4 regions of the Staphylococcus sp. 231237_7MaSpsaltlick genome follow, and region 4 is predicted to be linked to each of the others. Evidence: riboswitches for the same ligand, from Rfam matches in the RefSeq annotation. Region 4 holds a riboswitch; each other region holds the start of a gene.

Region 1 (5,863 bases), on a different contig from region 4:
TATTTAGCTGGTACAACGGCACCATCATATTTTTTATTGATTTCATCTTTAATTTCTTTAGATTGTAATACTTCCATCAATGCTTTGATTTTTTTATCATCTTTATGCCCTTCTTTAACAGCAATTAAATTGGCATAAGGATTGTCTTTCGCTTTCTCTAATACAATAGAATCATCTTTAGGACTTAATTTTTGATCGATTGCAAAATTAGAGTTGATAATGACAGCATCAGCATCTTCATTTTGATAAATTTTCGGTAAGTATTCTGCAGATTGTTTATTATTAAATTTGATATCTTTTTTGTTTTCTACGATATCATCAAATTTTGCATCTTCAATCTTCACGCCATCTTTTATTTTAATTAATCCTGCATCTTGGAAGAATTTTAAAAAACGGCCTTCTTCAGCTGGATTATTAGAAACATAAACTGTGGCACCTTTTGGTAAATCTTTTAGACTCTTATACTTTTTAGAATAAACAGCCATTGGTTCTAAATGAACATTACCCGCTGATTCTACTTTATATCCTTTATCTTTTTTCTCAGTTTTTAAGTAAGGTGTATGTTGGAAAAAGTTTGCGTCTAATTCACCTTTATCTAATAATTTATTCGGTGTTGTATAATCATTGATTGTTTTAATTTTCAAATCATAGCCTTTATCTTTTAATAATGGCTTGGCTTTTTCTAATATTTCAGCATGAGGGGCTGGAGAAGCACCTACTGTAATTTTTTTATCTTCACTACCTCCACTATTCCCACAGGCTGCTAAAACAAGCGCTAATACAAGCACAGAAGCTAAACTAAATAATTTTTTCATATAAAAAGTCCCCCTTTTTAAGATTATCTCTTGTCAATTTTATTAGTAGCCCAATCACCAATAAATTGAATGATGAACACTATAATAAGGATTAAAATTGTTGAAACAAAAATAACGTCATTTTGATTTCTAGTGAAACCTGTTAAATAAGCTAGGTTACCTAAACCACCTGCACCAATAACACCGGCCACTGCAGTTGAACCTACTAAAGCAATCGCTGTAACAGTAATACCTGAAATTAACGCTGGCATCGCTTCAGGTAAAAGTACTTTTTTGACTACAGTCCAAGTAGTAGCACCCATTGACCAAGCCGCTTCAATAACACCTTTATCAATCTCTTTAAATGCAATTTCTACAAGTCTAGCATAGAATGGCGCCGCACTAATGATTAAAGCTGGTAATGCTCCAGTTGGACCACTAATCGTGCCTAAGACTAAACTTGTAAATGGAATTAATAAAAGTATTAAAATAATAAATGGTATCGCTCTAAACAAGTTAACTATAAATGAAACAACGCTATAGAAAACTCTTGCTATAGGTGATTTACTTTTAGCTGATAAAAATAGTAATACACCTAATATTAAACCTAATACAAACGCAAAAATTGTCGAAATTACTGTCATATAAATTGTTTCGTATGTCGCTAACCAAACTTCGTCCCAGCTGACGTTTGGCATTGTAAACATCTCGCGGAGGATGTCACTCAATGAATTACCCATGTCTTAACACCTCCACTGATACATGTTGCGCTTCTAAATCATTTTTGAACTTTTCGAATTTTTCTGAATTTACCTCGCCCAATTGAATTACTAAGAATCCAAGTGAACCGTCTTTTGTATGTTTAATATTAGCTTCTAATATATTCACATCAATATTATGTGTTTTCGTTATGTATGACACTAGTGGTTGCGTGGCATTATTCCCTGTGAAATTCAAACGTACAACATAATCATCTTCATTAAGCGATACTAAGTCACTAATAGATTCATCGAAATCATCATTTAAATCATCTTTGACAAAGCGTTTTGTAACGGCATGTTGTGGATTTTCAAAGACAGTGGATACTTGACCCTGTTCAATCACACGACCGTTTTCCATAACAGCTACTTCATCGCATATACGTCTAATGACATGCATTTCGTGCGTGATAATCACTATTGTCAAATTTCTTTCTTCTTTAATTTTCAATAATAACTCTAAAATTTCATCTGTTGTTTGTGGATCCAAAGCACTTGTCGCTTCATCACAAAGTAATACAGTTGGTTCGTTTGCTAACGCACGTGCAATACCTACACGTTGCTTTTGACCACCTGACAGCTCTGAAGGATATGCACTTTCTCTACCTTTTAGTCCAACAAGTTCTACTAATTCTTTTGCTCGTTGTTTTGCTTCACGGCGAGGTACCCCGGCTATTTCCAATGGAAATGTAATATTATTTAATACAGTACGCGACCATAGTAAATTAAAATGTTGAAATATCATGCTCACTTTTTGACGCTTTTTTCTTAATTGTGATTTTGATAGCTTACCAATTGTATCTCCATCGATAATGACGTCTCCTGAAGTCGGTTGTTCGAGGTTATTTAAAAGTCTAATTAAAGTACTTTTCCCCGCACCTGAAAAACCAACTACTCCAAAAATCGAGCCTGATTGAATACTTAAATCAACATGATCTACAGCCAGTACGTCCTGTTTTTTCGTTTTGTACTTTTTGACTATTTGATTTAACTCAATCATAGTGTTTCCTCCTTGTGTTGCTATTCCTTCAATTAAAAAATGCTTCCTCTATGTTCACCGAAGTATAGAGAAAGCAAAATTGCTTCTCTCATCTTCTAAAGTTTTAAAACTTTATGTGAATTGGCACCATTTCTTTTAAAGACGGTTGCCGGGCTTCATAGGGCACATCCCTCCACCTCTCGTGATAAGAGTTTCATTATTTAATTATTTTTAATCCTACCATTGCACTAATGTTTCGTCAATAACTATTTTAAATTTTCTAACAAATAAGGCACCGATTGAAACGCATAGATTCTTTTTTGCTCTTCACCTTTTGACATTACTAATAAAACTGGTACAGATTGAATTTCATACGATTGGCTAAAATCGGGATGAAAGTTTAAGTCCATTTTTATTGTAGGTAATTTCAAAATATCATTCGCAATATCTAGCATACGTTCAGAAATCTTACATGTCCCACATGTTGGCGTATAACCAAATATAAGATACTTATCTTCGTTTATATATTTATTGACGTCAACGCGTTGTTCACTTGTTACATTCATGTTAATAAACTTACCCTTTCAGCTATATAATCCAATCTTGCTTTCGCTACTTTGTCCTCATCCTTTACTATAAAACCATGTTTTTCCAATACTCTAGATAAATATGGTCTAGGACAACGAGCAACTTCACAAAATTTTTTATCTACTCTTATATGTCTACTCTCACTTAAATAGCGTTTGAACCATTTTCGTATTCTTTCACCTTCATCATCAGAATCTACAAGAATATATACTTGCTTGTCATATAAAGTATCGATCATTTCATCTAATTTATCTACACCCATCGTACCATTCGTGCAGATAATTTCTATCGGTTGATCAATTACCTGTTTGACTCGTTTCTTGTCTGACTTTCCTTCGACAACAATTACTTGGTTCAGTATCGTCATGACATCCACCCTCTAAATGTTGATAGTAAATCTTTCTACTTAGTTCTTCACAATCCGTGGTGACAATAAACATAATTTACATAGTTAAAACATTTCTTATTATTACAACCATAATTTATCATTTTTTAAAATTAAGATGAACTTGTTAGGCTTATATAATTCCTAAGTTTTCAATAATCTACAGTGCTATAAGAAAAACTCCAAGATAATTATATCATGGAGTTCAATGTTATATTATTCGCCAATCATTTCTGAATATTGCTCAGCAGTTAATAATTCATCTAATTGACTTTCATCACTTAGTTCAACTTTAACCATCCAAGCTTTTTCGTATGGTGATTCATTTACGAATTCTGGGCTATCTTCTAACTCGTCGTTAGATTCAACTACTTTACCTGATACAGGCGCGTATAGTTCTGAAACTGTTTTTACGGATTCAACACTACCAAAAGTGTCGCCTTCATTAATTTCGTCATCAACTTCTGGTAATTCAACGAATACGATGTCGCCAAGTTCACCTTGAGCGTATTCAGTGATACCAATAGTTACTGTATTACCTTCAACTTTTACCCATTCATGTTCTTTAGAATATTTTAATTCACTCGGTACTGCCACGAGAATCCCCTCCTAAATGATTTTACATATTAATGATGCCATATGCATACCATACAATCAACTATTTCTTGACATATTAATATTTTTATAATGTTTTCACAGCAATAGTTGAAGCGTTTACATATATTATTTATATTTACAACTTACAGAGATTACTTTTTTTATAAAAAAGGAATTAAGATAACCATGTTGCTTTATATTGGTCTTCTTTAAAACCTACTGTAACTTTGTCTCCAGAAATAGCTAATGGTCTTTTGACCAACATACCATTTGTTGATAATAAATCTAACTTTTCATCATCAGTAAGATCACTCATTTTGTCTTTAAGACCTAATTCACGATATTTAGCACCGTGCGTATTAAAAAGTTTATTTATATCGATATCTGTAGCCTCTAAAATTTCTTTAAACTCGTTTTTAGTGGGCGTATGCTGCACTATATCGATTGGTTCAAAGCTCACACCGTAGTCTTGTAAAAACTTAGCTGCTTTTTTACAAGTAGTACAATTAGGATATTGGTAAAATTTTATCATTATTCTGTACCTCCTATAACTAGTTAACATTAATATATCAAATTTATTGCTAAAACGCTCTAATTAATAAGCTGATTTTTTTTATAACTTTAAAATGTCCGTTATAATAAGCTTAATTATATTTTTAAAAAGGAGAAATTTATGAAACCTATTAATACAAATGAAGCATTTAAAGAAACTGTACAAAGTAGTAATCCAGTTATTGTGAAATTCGAAGCTGGCTGGTGTCCTGACTGTAAAGCAATGGATATGTGGATTGACCCTATCCAAGAAAAATACAATGATTACGATTGGTTTACAGTTAATCGTGATGAGCTTGAAGACGTTGCAGCTGACAACGACGTGATGGGTATACCAAGCTTATTAGTATTTAAAAATGGAGAAAAATTAGCTCACTTACACTCAGCTAATGCAAAATCACCAGAACAAGTAGAATCATTTTTAGCTGAAACATTTAAATAATTGAGATTTTTTATCTCATTTTAAGTGGCTGGGGCAAATTAAATGTCCAGCCTTAATCTTTGTAATAGCAGTATTTTTTAAAGAGCCACTTCTTTAAAGAGCCACTTCTCAATTTATTGAGTTAGTGGCTCTTATGCATGAGCTTTAGCTCATGCAATCAGTTTTGAGTTAGTGGCTCTTACACCTGAGCCCATACACATGTGTTTCACTTTTGAAAGTTAGTGGTTCTTATGCATGAGCACCAGCTCTTGTAACCAGTTTTAAATTAGTGGGACCTTATAATAACCTTAGACTTAAGTAGGCCTTTTGTCCCTCTCAACCCTACTCGCCCTTACTAACAGGCCGTCGAAATCTTTTTAAATGAATTAGATTTTTGTCTCACTCTCTCATTTTTTATATAAACATTATTTTTAAATTTTGAGTGAATAGCTATAACAATTGGGAGTGGGATAAGAATCTAACGCAAAATTTGATTCTTATCTCACTCCCTAAAATTTGCTTTAAAACTTTTCTATTACCTGCTCCGCATGACGTTTTCTATGTGGCATCTCATCTTGTAAATCTGTAAGATATAAGAAACCTACAAGTTGTTCATCATCCTTTACATTAAATATTGATCTTATTTCAGGCGTAAATATATATGTCGGTGATTTCCAACATGTGCCAATACCAGCTTCATACAACAATAACATTAGGTTTTGTGCGAAAGCGCCAAATGCCATGTTATTCTCTAAATCTTCTCGTTGTCTCGGATCCCTTTTTAGAATT
Region 2 (5,863 bases), on a different contig from region 4:
CAGGTCGTGTATGACCCATGATAATGACTTTGTCACCTTCCATTAAGATATCTTTCAAGGCATGTGAGATAACTCGAGCTCTAACACGCGTACGTTTTTCCATTGGGTCAGTCTTACCACCGTAGAAACGTACATTACCGTTCATATTTTTAATTGCAACTTGGTCACCACCACGGCCAAGTGCTAAATCTAAGCCGGATTGCGATAGTTCACCTAAGTCGATAAGATTTTCAGAGCCTTCACCGACACCAATACTCAATGTCAGTTGAGCACGATAACCCACACTCTTCTCACGGAGCTGTCCTAAAATGCTAAAGTTAGCATCTTCAATTTCCTTTAAAATACGTTGATTTAAATAAGCGACAAATTGGTCTGAACTATAACGTTTAAAGTAAACATCATGTTCCTCTGCCCATCTACTGATTACACGTGTTACCATCGAGTTGATTTCAGAACGCTGTGTATCATTCATATTCTGTGTAATTTCATCGTAGTTATCTAAGAACAATGTCGCGATAATTGGTTTAGATTCTTCATATAAATCATTTGTCTGTACTTCTTCAGTTATATCGAAGAAATACAATACATGTTCACTTTCTGAATAACGCACACGATAGTGGTATTCATTCTCTTCAATTTCTACTTCTTGTGTTTTTTCTAATTGCTTTAAAATATTTGGATATACTTCATTAACTGGATCCGAAATCACATTACGACTCAAACGATCCGACATAAACTGGTTCATCCACTCTATGTTTTCATTTTCATCTAAGATAATCATACCGATAGGTAACGTCTTAATAGCAATGTTGTTACCTGCAGAAATATGTCCACTGAGATTATTGACGTAATAGTCTAATTTCCGAAAAGCTTGTCTTACCATCCAGGCTGTCGCTATGATGACAAACACTAAAACAACGGTCGCAATTCCTGCGACTAATTGGTTAAAGATAAACCAAACAACAACGAGTGCGATTGCTGTGAGTGCCAAAATAATAAATGGTAAAATCAACGCTTTTTTAGTGGATTGACGGTTCATTTTTCCACCCCAAATCATTTTTTAATGATGCTTTTCAGGTTAAAGCATAAATCTACCAATCCAATGAGTCCCACGATATGTGTAAATGGCGTTAATATTGTCCCAATCACCATTAAAATAATCGTAAGTGCAAGCGGCATTGATTTTGCTTTTCCAAAAAAGTGAATAACACTCAACCCTTGAATATACATACATAATGATAACACAATTTCAAAGTTTAATACGACACTTTGAAAAGTACCCGATTGGGTAGCAAACATAACACAAAACAGCACAATAATATAGATGACTAATATCGAGCGTTTCATCTGCCATGCATATAATGGTTTGAAGATTGGTGTAGCAACTTTGAATTTACGTAAGATTGGAAATGTAATAATAAGATTAATCAATATAAGTAGAAAAACTGCAATCACAATATAACTCGGTAATTGTACTGCAAATTGGCGGAAACCTTCTTCAAGAATCATTTTAGAATCTCCGGAGACTGCCGACTCTGTTATAAGTTGATGCATTTGTTGTTTCACTGGATTGATGATTGCAGAGGCTTTTGGTAATTTATCAAAAGTCTGTAATAACATAATCGCGATAAGTGAAACGATACTCATAAATGTAGTTGTAACATATAAAATACGTTCTTTTGACGTACGTTCTTTTAACAATTGGCCTACGATAAAGCTCAAGAAAATAATGAGGACCAATATACTTAGCACAAATATATTACCTAATAATGTTGTTAAGACAACCGATATAACCGCTGCTAAGCCAAACGACTCGTTTGATTTGTGCCATAAGATGATACCTGGTATCGTAGCAAATAATGCGAGTACCAGTCCTAGCGGTGGTAATATATGTAAAGCTAAAGCTACTACTATGAAAGCAATTATGCTAAGAATAGTTGCTTTAGGATATATTTTTGAAAACAAGTTCGCCACTCCTATACTATTTTTGACTATAACTACCATTTTAACCAATTTAAATCTTTTACACAATTTTACCGACCCATTTTATATAGAAGAATTAATGATCTGATAACATCTTTTAACATCCCCTTTGATTTACTGCAAATTCAGAAATCGTCTCTATCAAACTAGATTACTGATTACATGGATTAATGATTATTCCATCATTGCTTTTTGCCTTCTAAATTCCATACTTCTCGAATCTATTATTTCAACTTTTTTAAAATCAAAAAGGGCAATGCCTAATAACAACTCACAACGAGTCAGATGTCATTATGCACTGCCCATATTTCAATAAATATTCAATAACCTCAATATTATTTACGTTTAAATTTAGATAAGTTTAAGAAATGATATAAATTAGGTGCCCAATCATTAAAATTAAGCAAGAAACCATCGTGCCCAACATTATCAGGAACAAAGAAATGTTTATGGTATTTAAAGCGTTCTCCTACTGCCTTAACTAAATCATCTGGGTAGAGTAAATCATCGGTGAAACCCATTGTCATGACCTTTGTATCAAGTGAGCCAAACACAGCATCCACGTCATCTCTTCCTCTATCTAAATCATGGCTATCTAAGACGTCGAGCAGTGTTAAGTAACACTCAGACGCGAAATGTTGTTTAAATTTATCGCCTTGGTGTTTCTGATACGCAACTACTTGATCAGGTGTGAAACGTTTGTCATAACTTTTTGATGAACGATAGGTTAAGAATCCTAACTGTCTTGCGATACTCATTCCTTCTTTGTTATCAAGCAGAATAGCCTGTCTTGCGATTTCATTGAATGCACGACTATAAGATGACGTTCGATCAGTAGCAGCTAGGATTACTGCTTTCTCTACTTCAAATTTACGGTTATACAAAAGTTCCATCGCCTGCATGCCACCTAAAGAGCCACCGATTAATATATTAATCTTTCGATACCCTAGTGTTTCGATACCTAGTTCAATAGCTTTGACAATATCTCTCAACGTTAATTGTTTAGGAAAATCTACATCATTGAGTGCAGAACTTGAACCATATGGACTACCAATAACATTAAATGTTAAGAACTGATAATCATGAATTGGCATGTATCCACCATCAATAATTTCACGCCACCATCCAGGATCTTCATTCGTACCATATGTCAGATGATTGCCTGTTAATGCATGGCAAACTACTACAAGCGGTTGCCCTTGAAAACCCACATGCTCATAGCGTAACTTCAAATTTGCTATCGTTTCACCAGATTCAGTCGTAAATGGTCCCAATTCTAATGTATCAACCGTATAATTTGTCATTTTTTACCTCCTACTTAAATAAAAAAACTCCTCACTCTAAAAATAAGTAAGAAGTTTAACTATACTTATCATTCGAGTATCTCGTTGGTATTAGCACCGTACTACATCTTATATAGCCGGTTGCTGAAGCTTCAACGGGCCAAGTCCCTCTGCTTCTCGAAATAAGATTTTATTTTATTTATATGCATCTCATATAAAAGATGTCATAATTTTCTAATTATTGTCATTCTAACGGATATTAACTCTTACATCAATGAATTATTTAAAATAGCCATCTTAAGAGTGCCATTATTAAAATGCCCCCAATAATTGTAAAGGTTAGACTACGTGTGATAACTGCAATTAAGATTGTAGGTATCATCGTTATAATAAATGGGAAATTTAATGTGTAGCCAAGCCCATTGTCATGTTGCTCTATAACGCCATCTATAATTAATGCCGTGAATAGTGTAATTGGAATAAATGAGAGCCATTTGACGACCTTTTCAGACAACTGTATTTTCGTGATTAATATAAAAGGGATAACCCTTGTTAACCATGTAACTAACCCACACAACAAAATGATAATAAGCATATGTAGAGAAGTCGTCATTTATCCATCACCACCCCAAGCATTGCCGCAACAACTGAAGCTAAAATAATCGCTAAGTATGACGGCATAAATAAACTGAACAACAACATCATAACTACAACACAGATAATTAAGACAAAGTAAATTCTAATATGTGAGCGCTTTACCGCTTCAAATTGAGATACCGCTAGAAAGATAAACATTGCTGTGATTGCAAAGTCTAACCCTAAAGCATCCGGATGTTGTATGTATTTGCCAAATATAGCACCTGCAACAGATGACACTGTCCAAAATAAATACGCTGTAATATTTAAACCGTGTAGCCATCTATCATTTATCTTCTCACCTTTTAAATGTGGCGTGATAGCTACACCAAATGTCTCATCAGTTATAAGCGAAGAAAGCCCTAACCGATTTAACAATCCATAATCTTTATAATTCGGAGCTAATGTCATGCTTAATAAAAACATTCTCGAGTTAACTATGAATGCTGTAAGTACAATAGCCGTTATGGGTGTCCCTGAGATGACCAATGTGCAAATTATAAATTGAGCAGCACCAGCGTAAATCACTAAGCACAATAATATAATTTCAAGAATACTAAAGCCAGAGGCTACAGCAACAATTCCAAATGATAATCCAACACCAGCATAGCCTAACAAAGTGGGGATACATTCTTTAACGCCTTGTTTAAATGTGATATGTTCTTTCATCATCTCACCCCTTGTTGATGTATTTTGATATTCACATTCTATTACAAACATTTAAAAACAACCATATCTTTTAGACTTCGGTATGTGTGACGTAAGACAAACCACCGTCTAAAAACATTGCTATTCCTTCAATTTTAAATTATTTTATAGACTCGAATTAATTTAGACCAACTGGCAGAAATAGGTCTAACAACCCTACTATTTGTTTGATTTTTAACCTTTTTTATATCATTACACCTCCCCTACCCTCTTATGATAATGGAAAATTGCTTAGTTCCTATATTTTAAAAAATAACTAACTAGACCAAAAGTTGGTTCAATATTTTGTATTAGTGTGGTTCGTCTATATAAAAGCTTGGTCGATATGTCTTATTGCTAAATCACCATACTGACAAAACGCAAATTGTATAAATCATGACAAATAAAAAAGGCAATCTCAAAAGAAATTGCCTTTTCATTTGTCAGAAAACTGTACATCTCCGACGTTTCATTTATTATTTCATTTTAATTATTTAACTGGTCTAATTACAGTCTTGCCACCCATATAAGGAACAAGAGCTTCTGGAACAGTTACTGAACCATCTTCATTTTGATAGTTTTCGACAATAGCAGCAAAGGTTCTACCTACTGCTAAACCACTACCATTTAACGTGTGTACTAATTCTGGCTTGGCATTTTTATCACGTTTAAATCTAATATTCGCACGTCTTGCTTGGAAATCAGTAATGTTTGAACAAGAACTGATTTCTTTATAATCATTATAGCTTGGTAACCATACTTCTAAATCAAATGTCTTACTTGAACCAAAGCCAATGTCTCCAGTACATAAGATTACACGTCGATATGGTAAGCCTAATTCTTCGAGAATTGCTTCAGCGTGTGTTGTCATTTCCTCTAATGCCTCAAATGAATCTTCTGGCTTTTCAAAGCGAACCATTTCAACTTTATCAAATTGATGCAAACGAATTAAACCACGTGTGTCTCTACCTGCTGATCCTGCTTCACTACGGTAACATGCTGACTGTGCAGTAAATTTCGCTGGTAATTCATCTGGACCAATAATTTCATTACGGTAGTAGTTCGTTAATGGTACTTCCGCAGTTGGAATTGTGTATAGACCTTCCTTTTCAACTTTAAATAAATCTTCTTCAAATTTAGGCAATTGACCTGTACCATACATTGAATCAGCATTTACTAATTGTGGCACCATCATTTCAGTATAACCATGTTGTGTTGTATGCTTTGTGACCATATAGTTCATTAACGCACGTTCTAGTTGCGCACCTTCGCCT
Region 3 (5,863 bases), on a different contig from region 4:
CTTAGAGCAACAGTTAAATTATTATGAAACGCACGGTCCTTTATGCTTTAATGATGTTTCAGAAGTACCGAGCAACAAAAAGAGCTATTTATTGAAAGATGCAGCAATTTTACAATGCTTAGAAAGAGTGATGGAAATTGGCTTTTATAAATCATAAGCGCATGCCAGTCGAGAGTTTAGATCATATATTTGAAGAGGTTACGTACTTGGTTGATAATTTAAAGGTTCGTGGTCTGATGATGCGACCAACACGTACTGTGAAACGCATAGTTATATATTTGCGCGGAGGTAAAGGACAGGTAGGGATGGTTCGTACAGGACGTTTGATGCAATTTTCTGATGCGCACACTTTAGTATTTGGCCCTTATTATCGTGGCAATAATGGTAGTGAAGGTAAAGATGAATTTTATGGTAGTGATTTGGATGATGTATGTGTTGCTGTTCGAATATTACATGACATGTATCCCGATGCTGCAATACATATGATTGGTTTTTCTAGGGGTGGCTTACAAGGTTTATTAACTTTCCAAGCATTGCCAGTTTCAAGCTTTATCATTTGGGGTGGCGTGTCGAATATACATTTAATGTATGAAGAACGTGTTGATTTAAGAGGAATGTTACGCAGAATGATTGGTCATCCAAAGAAAGATTATGCGGCTTATGCTAAGCGAGATGCATTGACATCAATAAACTCAGAGTGTCCGCCCATCTTCATTGTGCATGGTGGCAAGGATAAACAAGTAGGTATACATCAAGCATATCATTTAGAATGTAAATTGTCTGAAAGAAACGTGACATTTCGTACATTTTATCAAATGGATGAAGGTCATGTACCAAGACCTCCTGCAATTAAATATGCATTAAACGCTGTTAAGCAGTGGATGACGGATGTTGAAAATGATTGTATTCAGCAACACTACATGTAATATAAGCGTCTTCTACAATGAGTTGGAATATAATAGCCTGAATGTTTAAAAAAATATATATTTTTGTTAATTAATATAAAAAAGACCGTGTGTTAGGCACACGGTCTTTTTTGGTATTATTTAAATCCACCATTTTTTGCTAGGTCAGATACTTCTTCACCAAACTTTTCAAAATTACGTTTGAAGCGGTCGATTAAATCTTGAGCTTGCGCTTTGTACTCATCTGATTTGCTCCAAGCGTTAATTGGATTTAATAATGTTTGAGGTACATCTTCGACATGAATTGGAATATTTAATCCGAACATATCATCTTTAATGTATTCAGCATCTTTAAGTTTACCGGTAATGGCTTGGTTTACCATTTGTCTAGTATAGTTTAAGCTGATTCTTCTACCAACACCATATTTACCACCAGTCCAACCAGTGTTCACGAGATAGACATCAACATCATGTTTATCGATTAGGTCTCCTAGTAAATCTGCATATACCTTTGCATTTAATGGCAAGAAAGGTGAGCCGAAGCATGTTGAGAATGATGGTTCAGGTTCTGTAACGCCACGTTCAGTACCTGCTAATTTAGCAGTGAAACCACTTAAGAAATGATACATTGCTTGATCTTTAGATAATTTGGAAATTGGAGGTAATACACCAAATGCATCTGCAGTTAGGAAAATAATTGTATTAGGATGTGCAGCTTTTGATGGTGTTACAATGTTATCAATATGATTGATAGGGTATGCAGCACGTGTATTCTCTGTGTATTTATTATCATCGAAATCTACATCACCGTCTTCATCAACGACAACGTTTTCTAAAATTGTTCCATACTGGATAGCGTCGTAAATTTGTGGTTCCTTTTTATATGAAAGGTTAATTGCTTTTGCATAACAACCACCTTCAATATTGAAGATTCCATTGTCATTCCATCCGTGCTCATCATCACCAATTAATTTACGTGTAGGATCTGCGGATAACGTTGTTTTACCTGTTCCTGAAAGACCGAAGAATAGTGCAACATCGCCTTTTTCGCCGACGTTAGCAGAGCAATGCATACTCATAATATTATCTTTCGGCAACAGGTAATTCATTACAGAGAAAATACCTTTCTTCATTTCACCTGCATATTCAGTACCACCGATTAAAATAACTTTGTGTTTAAATGAAGTAATGATAAATGTTTCAGAATTTGTACCATCTACTTCTGGATTAGCTTTAAAATGTGGCGCTGACACGATTGTGAAATTAGCTTTAATTTCTTGTGCTTCTTCTTTAGATTTTGGACGTATAAACATGTTTTGGGCGAATAAATTATGCCAAGCAAGTTCATTGATTACTGTTAACTTTAACTGTGATTCTTCGTCACTACCTGCATAACCATTAAAGACATAAAGTTCGTCCTTTTGATCTAGGTATTCAAGAACTTTGTCATATAATTTTAAAAATGTTTCCTCTTCGATAGGTTGGTTGATATTGCCCCAATCGATAGAATCTCTATAAGATGGTTCTGTCACGATGAATTTGTCTTTAGGTGAACGTCCAGTATATTTACCAGTCTTTGCATTAATTGCTCCAAGTTCTGTTAATTCACCCTCACCATTATTTAAAATCTTGTTATACAATTGTGTTGTAGAAAGTTGGAATAATGATGACGTTTTGCCCAAAATGTTTTCGATTTTATTAGTGTATGTGTATGTATCTACAGCCATACTCAATCCCTCCAAAGTTATTTGTATTGTAAGCCTTTACAATTAAAAAGTATAACACATATGATTTATTAGTACACATCATTTTAAAGGGAATTTAAAATTTATATTAATAAATGTTAAATTGACATTATTACTTAACTTCGGTACTATAGTGATTAACGGATTCTCTTATCCTGAGAGGCGGAGGGACATGGACCCAATGAAGCCCAGCAACCTCTTCTTAATACGAAGAAAGGTGCCAAACCGTTTGCAGACAAATACCGTCTGAACGATAAGAGCGAATGGACGTATTAGGGCCTTCTCTCTATTTAATATAGTGAAAGGGCCCTTTTTTAATGAGCTCACAGTATAGAGAATATTCGTAATTTAAAACTAAAGGAGCAAATTATGACTTACAATAGAAGATTATTCACATCAGAATCTGTAACAGAAGGACATCCAGATAAAATTGCCGACCAAGTTTCAGATGCGATTTTAGATGAAATATTAAAGGATGACCCAAATGCACGAGTAGCTTGTGAAACGACAGTTACGACTGGTATGGCGTTAATTTCAGGTGAAATATCAACAACTACTTATGTTGATATTCCTAAGGTAGTAAGAGAGACAATTAAAGAGATTGGCTATACGCGTGCTAAATTTGGTTATGATAGTCAAACAATGGCAGTATTAACAGCGATAGACGAACAATCACCTGACATCGCTCAAGGTGTGGATACTGCATTAGAATATCGCGATGATTTATCTGAGGCTGAAATAGAGGCTACAGGTGCCGGAGACCAAGGCTTAATGTTCGGCTATGCAACAAATGAAACAGATACTTATATGCCATTGCCAATTTTCTTATCTCATCAATTATCTAAACGTTTATCAGATGTAAGGAAAGATGGCATATTAGACTATCTTCGCCCAGATGGTAAAGTGCAAGTAACTGTTGAATATGATGAACATGATAAACCAAGCCGTATTGACACAATTGTAGTTTCTACGCAACATGCTGAAGATATTGAATTAGAACAAATTCAAAATGATATTAAAGAGCACGTTATTTATCCAACAGTTCAAAAAGATTTACTAGATGAACAAACAAAATTCTACATCAATCCTACTGGTCGATTTGTAATTGGTGGACCTCAAGGAGATGCGGGCTTAACAGGTCGTAAGATTATTGTAGATACGTATGGCGGATATGCACGCCATGGTGGTGGATGCTTTAGTGGTAAGGATCCTACAAAAGTTGACCGTTCAGCAGCATATGCAGCACGTTATGTAGCTAAGAACATTGTTGCAGCAGGCTTAGCTGATAAATGTGAAGTGCAACTTGCTTACGCAATTGGTGTTGCAGAGCCAGTTTCTATATCAATCGATACATTTGGTACAGGCAAAGTGAATGAAAGTGTGTTAGTTGAAGCGGTTAGAACTCACTTTGATTTAAGACCGGCAGGAATTATAAAAATGTTAGATTTAAAACATCCTATTTATAAACAAACTGCAGCATATGGTCATTTTGGTCGTACGGATGTGTTGTTACCATGGGAGAAACTTGATAAAGTCAACTTATTGAAAGATTCTGTACAAGCATAATAAATTGCCTTAAGTGTAGAGTTTACACTCGAATAAACAGATGATTTCCATTATAATAAAGTTACTGATCACATAAAGGAGCGTTATTGTTATGAACTCATTGGGACCTTTAGAAATTGGTTTAATCGTGGCAATTATCGTAGCAATTATTTGTTTGATTTTATTTATTGCTGCTTTAAACAGTAAGAAGAAAGCACAGAAAAAGATTGAAGAGCAATATCAATCTAAAGAACAAAAGTTAAAAGAAACACACGAAGAAGAATTAGAAAAAGAAAGAATCGAAAATAAAAAGACTGTTACAAAACAAAAAGAAGAATATGATGCGACAGTCAATACTAAAGATAGAGAAATTGATGCACTGAAACTTTTCTCAAAAAATCATAGTGAGTACGTAACAGATATGAGATTGATTGGTATTCGGGAACGCTTAGTAAATGAAAAGCGAATTAGACCTGAAGATATGCATATTATGGCAAATATCTTTTTACCACGAAATGAATTTAGTGATGTGCAACATATCAGTCATTTAGTATTAACACGTACAGGGTTATATATAATTGATTCCCAATTGTTAAAAGGTCATGTCTATAATGGCATCAGTTCTAATCAATTCAAAGATCAACCAATGATTGAGCAAGTCTTTGATACATTAGATCTTGATAAGCAAAAGGCTCAAACATTAGTATTAGATCAAAATGATGATAAGAAATCATTGAATTTTGTTAATTATACTGAGCATATTAATGATATTGAAAAGTTAGCAGGCGATATTCAAACAGAATTGAACTTGAAATTCACACCGACGACTATCTTGTACTTTAATCCGAAGAATGAAGGTGCTGTTACAATCACAAACTATGCACAAAGTTCAAATTCTAAAGTGCTTGTTGGTCCAGAACAATTGGATGAATTCTTTAATAAGTTTGTCTTCCATGGTCGTATTCAATACACTGTCGAAGATTTACAACGCATTATGGATGAAATCGAATCTTTTAATTAATATCATTGCTAAAGTAACGTAATCAATTTTTTGAAATGAATAGAGAGGATGGGATTTAAATTACCCATTCTCAAATAAAAGAGAGCTAATCCATCGCTGATTAGCTCTCTTTTTTATATTTAAATTTGGTGCGTATTATTTGTAGATAACGGAAAATAATAATTTCCGTGTAATTAATTGTAGTGTAGATAAATTTAATTTGAAGGTGTTGATTTAAAAATACATCATCATGTGGAGTATCTGGCGAGACGCCTAAGTGAACAATGGTAGGTAAAGACCAATGGTGAGATGACATGCTAGGAAAGCGAACTGAGAAAACATGATAAATTAAAGTTTGGAAGTAGTAAATATGTGCAATACATATTAGTGATTAACGTAATAAATAGCTAATTTATTTGGTTATGAAGCTTTTTGATTTATATGACTTACGAAATTGTATATCATGTAAGATAAGTAAAGTGAAAAAGGGGATATGAACATTGGAAAATATTACGTTTTACAATGGCAATGAAATGCCGATACTAGGATTAGGTACATTTAGAGTAGATAATAGCGATCAATGTAAAGAAGCAGTAAAACATGCTATAGAGAGTGGATATCGCCATATTGATACAGCTATGATTTATGAAAATGAAGAAAAAGTTGGC
Region 4 (5,863 bases):
GGGCTAAAATAATAATATTAGTACCTTGCATCCCTTTTAACCAAGAGGTTAGCCCTTCAAATATACTTGAAATTGGGGCACCAATAACAAAGATAAATATTAATCCTACAATGAGTGACGAAATAATTGGAATAATAATAATCGGCATTATCGGGGCCATTGCTTTAGGTGTCTTTATATTCTTAATCCACTTCGCAATATAACCAGCTAAGAAACCTGCCACAATACCACCTAAGAAACCTGCACCTGCATCACTACCATAGAAACTACCATCAGCTGCAATTGCACCGCCAATCATACCAGGAACCAACCCAGGTTTGTCGGCTATACTCACTGCAATATAACCAGCTAATATTGGAACCATAAACTTAAATGACAGACTACCTATATTTTCTACAGATTTCCATATAGAATCTTCTGGAATGACTAGTCCTTCTGCAGAAGGTTTGCCACCAATGGTTAATGCAATTGCCATCAATAAACCACCTACTACGATAAAGGGAACCATAAATGACACACCATTCATTAAATGTTGATAAATGACTTGTAGTCCCTTTTTATTTTCGGATTGTGTTCTTTGATTCGCATCAGCATCATACTGTTCATGATGAATACTTGCTTCTTTTTTTATGATTCTCTGAATTAATTGTTCAGGATTGTGTATTCCTTCCCTTACACTTTCATTAACTAAGTACTTCCCATCGAATCTAGTAAGGTCAACTTGGCGATCTGCAGCAATGATAATACCATCTGCTGCTTTAATTTCCTCAGTAGTTAATTTATTTTCTGTCCCTACACCACCTTGCGTCTCTACTTTGATTTCTACTCCCATACGTTCTGCCGCTTGTTCTAATTTCTCTTGAGCCATATATGTGTGCGCTATCCCATTTGGGCACGAAGTTATAGCTAAAATTTTCATAATTTCATCTGCCTCCTTATCCACTTCATTGTAACCGCATACATTCATCGCAAAAAAATAATAATTGCCGCTGTTAGTGGCAATTATTCTCTAATTAAAGTCATGATTTTTTTCTGAAGCACCTGCTCATCTAACAATAAATATTGATCAACATCATTTTCTGTTAAATCTGCAATATTGTGTATGATTTTCTTCATTATCGGTATATCAGCCTCAGTAATGGCTAAGAAAAACACCAATTTGACTTTATTTTGTTTCCATAATAAGCCCTGTTCATGTTTAAACACTATAACATGTGATTTCAATACTTCTTTAGGATTGCCATGAGGCATACTAATAGCATTTCCAATAAATGTAGAAGCAAATTTTTCTCTTTCTAATGCACTTGGTATATAACTTTCGGTAATTGCATGATTATTATTTAATATACTTTGTGCCTTATCGAAAACAACAGCCATATCAGTAACCTCATCTTCGCCTCCTACCACATCTACTTGAACCGATGATAAATCTGCTTGGTTGATTACGTTATTATTGATTTGGTTAATAATTACCTTCACTTTCTCAGCATCCTCATTTGAAAATAAAGGTGAAACTGTTACTTGAGAAAGTCGCTTTGGTAAATGATTACCTTCTATCTCATGCGTTGTAACTAATACATCGATACCTTCGAAGTGATAGTCATAAAGCGAATCCAGCTGTACGGTATCTATCACTTCGATACGTTCGTCAAGCTTTAAAATTTTAGCTTCTAGTAAGCTGGAAATACCTAAACCATAATAACAAGCTATCACTATTTTAATTTTTTCTTGTTCGTTTCTTTCAACTGATGATTGAAAATGTAATGCTAAAAAGGCAATTTCATCTTCTACTAAATGAATATCGGCATCAACTTCTAACTCTTTCACAATGTCATATAACGCATCAAAGATAAATGGGTAGTGTTTTTTTATATCTTGAGTCAAAGGATTATTGATATATACATTTTTGATTATTCTATGATATGTCCTACTAAAATGTGAAAATATATTGTCTCTCAATACACTATCTTGGGTAAAAGCTACACCAATATTTTGCTCCATTTGAACAATGAGGCGTTCAATATAACTTTTGACGAATAATTGTTCAAATCCAAGATCATGTTGTTCAAAATAATCACTAATAAAGAAAGAAAAAAGTTTTATTGTATCTCTATTCAAATCATATCCTAGTCTATTATTAATTTCTGTAATACATTGATTAGCAATTTCAAATGACTTTGGCTTTATATCCCATGCTTTATAACTAATATTTTGTCTTTTATAAATAATGATTAAATGAATAATTAACTGTTTGAGTTGTATTTGTGTAGCTTGAATATGGTTATATATCAAGACACGTTTAATAATTTGTGTTATTTGTTCTAAATGCACTTTAGGAATATCAGCTAATATTATATCTTCAATCGATTTATTTTTAGATGTTAGTTGACTCAAGTGTAAAATAGCATTTCTAATATTCATCTCATTTCCTTTAATACATACACCTTTATTTCTAACGCTCTCAACTAGAACATCAAATGACTGACACCAATTAGTAAATCTTTGTAAATAATCTAAAAATTCATTTTTAGTTATCTTCAAGTCAGCAATCAGACGTTCTGTCGTCGTAGGATCGTGTTGCATTAACAACCGATAACCTAAATTCATTAATATTTCACTGTCCTTATTGGCATAGTCATTGATATAATGTTCAATCGTTTCAATATGATACTGCTCTAAATTCAATCTAAAGCCACGACCCTTTACACTAGTGATTACTGGATCGCTAAACAATGTATTAATATACTTTATGTCCGACCGCACAGTTCTATTAGAAACACTTAATATAGCTGCAATATCATCTGCACTTTTGTAATTTTCAGATCCCTGTATAAACAGACGCATGATCTTAATATGTCGTTCTATCATATATACACCTCATTTCATCAAGGCTTTTGTTTATATTATAGTTAATATCAGCAATTATATTGTAGGTCTATTTGACATTAAGAGCAAGTTACAATAAAACATTATTTTATATAATAAAAAAGCACTACTTATAATTTTTACAAGTAGTACCTTTTTACAATACGCATATATTCAAATCAAAATATGTTTTTTAAATAGTTATTTTTCATAAGGTATGACATCTTGTCCATATTTCTTTTCAATAAATGACTTCATATCTTTAGATTGTAATACCTTTAATAATTCTTGATACTTTTTATCATCTTTATGCCCTTTTTGAACTGCTATTATATTTGCAAAAGGTGATGATTTTCCTTCAACTGCAATTGCATCTTTATGTGGTGTTAGTCCATTATCAATTGCATAATTCGAATTCATAATAACCGCTGCGCCTTCTTTACTCTTGTATGTCTTAGGTAAAAATTCAGCACCTTGTTTATTATTAAACTTAAGTTGTTTTTTATTCTCAACTATATCATCAAACTTAGCATCCTCGATTTTGACACCTTTTTTAATTTTAATTAATCCTTTATCAACAAAGAATGATAAGAATCGACCTTCTTCTGCAGGATTATTCGATACATAAATTGTAGATCCTTTTGGAATATCTTTAATATTTTTATACTTTTGACTATAAACACCCATTGGCGTAGTGAATACCTTACCCACTTCTTCTATATTATAATTATGATCTTTTCTTTCTGCTTTAAGATAAGGTACATGTTGGAAAAAGTTTGCATCTACATCACCTTTATCTAATAATTTATTCGGTACTTTATAATCATTTACTGTTTTTATTTTTAAATCGTAGCCCTTTTTTGCCATTGCTTTTTTTGCGTGTTCTAATACCTCTCCGTGCGGCGCAGGTGATGCGGCAATAGTTATTTTTTTATTTGCTGCATCACTATTTGATTTGCCACAAGCAGCTAAAATACCAATTAAACTCAATAACAGAATTGCATATGTAAATTTTTTCATATCATCTCTCCTTATTATTCATATAAAAAATGCCTTCTCTAAATAAAGAGAAGGCATTCTGCTTCTCTCATCTTCGAAAGTTAAATACTTTCTGTGAATTAGCACCATTTCGTATTACGACGGTTGCTGGGTTTCATCGGGCACATCCCTCCACCACTCTTGATAAGAGTTATAACTATGTATTTGAATTTATTTAATCCTAGCATTTTGGTCATGTTTAGTCAATCTAATTTTTAGAATTTTCTGTATGCTTCGATTTCATATGCTTTATATTAACTTTTTGTTCCATGTGAAACAGCTTAATCCTATAGCTTTATAGCATGTTTCTATACTGTTCATCCCATAAATACCATAGCACAATATGCTATTAAATTATTTAATGCATGTAACGCTATCGCAACAGACAACTTTCGTCCTGATTTTAAATAAACATACGCGAGACCGATAGCAATAATTAAATACATCACAATTTCTAAAGGTGATTTCGCTTCTGTGACATGTAGTGAAGCAAAGATGATAACTGAAATGATAGACATCAACGTAAAGCTGAATTTCTTACCAAGTTCACCAATTAACAAATGCCTAAATAAAAATTCTTCATTAATCGGTGCAATAATCACAATAGAAAAAAATGCTAAAAACGTTGAAAATGGCGTAGCAAACATTTGCTCAATTAATTTATCATTTTCTGTTTCGTCAAATTTCCAAGACTCCGGAGCAAATAAATCTACCAATTCAGGATAAATTGCCTTTAGAATGAATAACACAATAAACGTGAGTATAATTAATTTCCAATACCGCTTCATATGTTTAATGCCTTGTGTCAAGCGGTCCTTAAAGGATCGTCTATAAAATAGTATCCATGTCCCAAATAAAATAATGAAGGCAATCAAATCTACAATTAACTGTATCATATTCAACATGTGATCATTCATTTGAAAAGCCTTATTTTCAGTTCCTAAATATAAAATAAATACAAAAATCGAACAAATTAAGGATAATGCAAATGTACTAACTAAATAGATAATCGGTAAAATAAAATCTAGCCATTTAATATCTTTCCATTTATATGTATATTTTCCTGATATTTTCATTGTATCCCCCTTTCACATTTTAAAATAACATAAAAATTAAATTGTATATATAGTTTTTCAAAATGCTGATCCCTTATAGTTATTGATTTATATGCGTAATTTATGGACGATTGTGGTATACAGTTATTAAATCCATAATACATATTTATAGGGGAGTTGTGTTTATATGCGAATTCTAGTCCTAGGTGCTGGTGGTATTGGCGGATATTTCGGTGGCCGTTTAGCTGAAAGTGGTCAGGATGTCACTTTTTTAGTTCGTCCAAAACGAAAGTCATACCTAGAAAGAAATGGTTTAGCTATCCATAGTGAAAATGGTGATTTCAACTTCAATCCTAAATTAATTACGCGAGATGATCGTGCCGAAGCATTCGACGTTGTACTACTCTCATCAAAGTCATATCACTTGGAACACGCTATCGAAGATTTACAACCATTTATACATCATAATACAGTCATTATTCCTCTACTTAATGGCATTGCACACATTCCTACATTGCAATCTGAGTTTGGTAAAAATAATATCATGGGAGGTTATTGCGTAATTGAAACCACGCTTGATACTTCTGGCGAGATTGTTCACACAAGTACATTCGACAAATTATTTTTCGGCGAATTAAATGGCGAGGATAGTCAACGTGCCAAACATATTGCGGAGGCTTTCTCAAATTCCAAGGCTCAATTTATCTTGAGCAACAATATCACACAAGGAATGTGGCACAAATATTTAATGATAACCGTATTATCAGGTGTTACAACATTAATGCATGCACCTATAGGCCCAATAAGAGATAGTGTCGGTGGTACTCAATTTATTGAATCATTATATAATGAAGTAGCCACTATTATGCGTGCAGAAGGCGCACCTTTAGATAACCAAATCGTTT

The links. A riboswitch is a leader RNA that binds a small molecule or an ion and turns the genes downstream of it on or off. The one in region 4 is predicted to bind S-adenosylmethionine.
Region 1: another riboswitch for S-adenosylmethionine. It lies ahead of ACF91D_RS12745 (methionine ABC transporter ATP-binding protein); the one in region 4 lies ahead of ACF91D_RS09950 (MetQ/NlpA family ABC transporter substrate-binding protein).
Region 2: another riboswitch for S-adenosylmethionine. It lies ahead of metX (homoserine O-acetyltransferase MetX); the one in region 4 lies ahead of ACF91D_RS09950 (MetQ/NlpA family ABC transporter substrate-binding protein).
Region 3: another riboswitch for S-adenosylmethionine. It lies ahead of metK (methionine adenosyltransferase); the one in region 4 lies ahead of ACF91D_RS09950 (MetQ/NlpA family ABC transporter substrate-binding protein).

The regions. Positions count from the first base shown of each region.
Region 1 covers NZ_JBICNX010000005.1:402,251-408,113, reverse strand. Annotated here, with positions in the region: gene ACF91D_RS12755 (MetQ/NlpA family ABC transporter substrate-binding protein) at 1-815, opposite strand, end outside; gene ACF91D_RS12750 (methionine ABC transporter permease) at 839-1,534, opposite strand; gene ACF91D_RS12745 (methionine ABC transporter ATP-binding protein) at 1,527-2,552, opposite strand; SAM riboswitch class I at 2,638-2,743, opposite strand; gene ACF91D_RS12740 (thioredoxin family protein) at 2,798-3,097, opposite strand; gene ACF91D_RS12735 (toprim domain-containing protein) at 3,094-3,486, opposite strand; gene gcvH (glycine cleavage system protein GcvH) at 3,721-4,101, opposite strand; gene ACF91D_RS12725 (arsenate reductase family protein) at 4,277-4,633, opposite strand; gene ACF91D_RS12720 (thioredoxin family protein) at 4,775-5,095, shown strand; gene ACF91D_RS12715 (nitroreductase family protein) at 5,596-5,863, opposite strand, start outside.
Region 2 covers NZ_JBICNX010000006.1:325,606-331,468, reverse strand. Annotated here, with positions in the region: gene ACF91D_RS14330 (DHH family phosphoesterase) at 1-1,039, opposite strand, end outside; gene ACF91D_RS14325 (DUF2232 domain-containing protein) at 1,054-1,980, opposite strand; gene metX (homoserine O-acetyltransferase MetX) at 2,319-3,287, opposite strand; SAM riboswitch class I at 3,350-3,455, opposite strand; gene ACF91D_RS14315 (AzlD domain-containing protein) at 3,550-3,879, opposite strand; gene ACF91D_RS14310 (AzlC family ABC transporter permease) at 3,876-4,571, opposite strand; gene serS (serine--tRNA ligase) at 5,080-5,863, opposite strand, start outside.
Region 3 covers NZ_JBICNX010000029.1:1,666-7,528, reverse strand. Annotated here, with positions in the region: gene ytkD (RNA deprotection pyrophosphohydrolase) at 1-157, shown strand, start outside; gene ACF91D_RS26475 (alpha/beta hydrolase family protein) at 138-926, shown strand; gene pckA (phosphoenolpyruvate carboxykinase (ATP)) at 1,043-2,632, opposite strand; SAM riboswitch class I at 2,798-2,910, shown strand; gene metK (methionine adenosyltransferase) at 3,020-4,216, shown strand; gene ACF91D_RS26460 (NERD domain-containing protein) at 4,308-5,216, shown strand; gene ACF91D_RS26455 (aldo/keto reductase) at 5,696-5,863, shown strand, end outside.
Region 4 covers NZ_JBICNX010000004.1:329,791-335,653, reverse strand. Annotated here, with positions in the region: gene ACF91D_RS09960 (fructose-specific PTS transporter subunit EIIC) at 1-919, opposite strand, end outside; gene ACF91D_RS09955 (BglG family transcription antiterminator) at 1,003-2,868, opposite strand; gene ACF91D_RS09950 (MetQ/NlpA family ABC transporter substrate-binding protein) at 3,067-3,885, opposite strand; SAM riboswitch class I at 3,950-4,054, opposite strand; gene ACF91D_RS09945 (CPBP family intramembrane glutamic endopeptidase) at 4,221-4,979, opposite strand; gene panE (2-dehydropantoate 2-reductase) at 5,146-5,863, shown strand, end outside.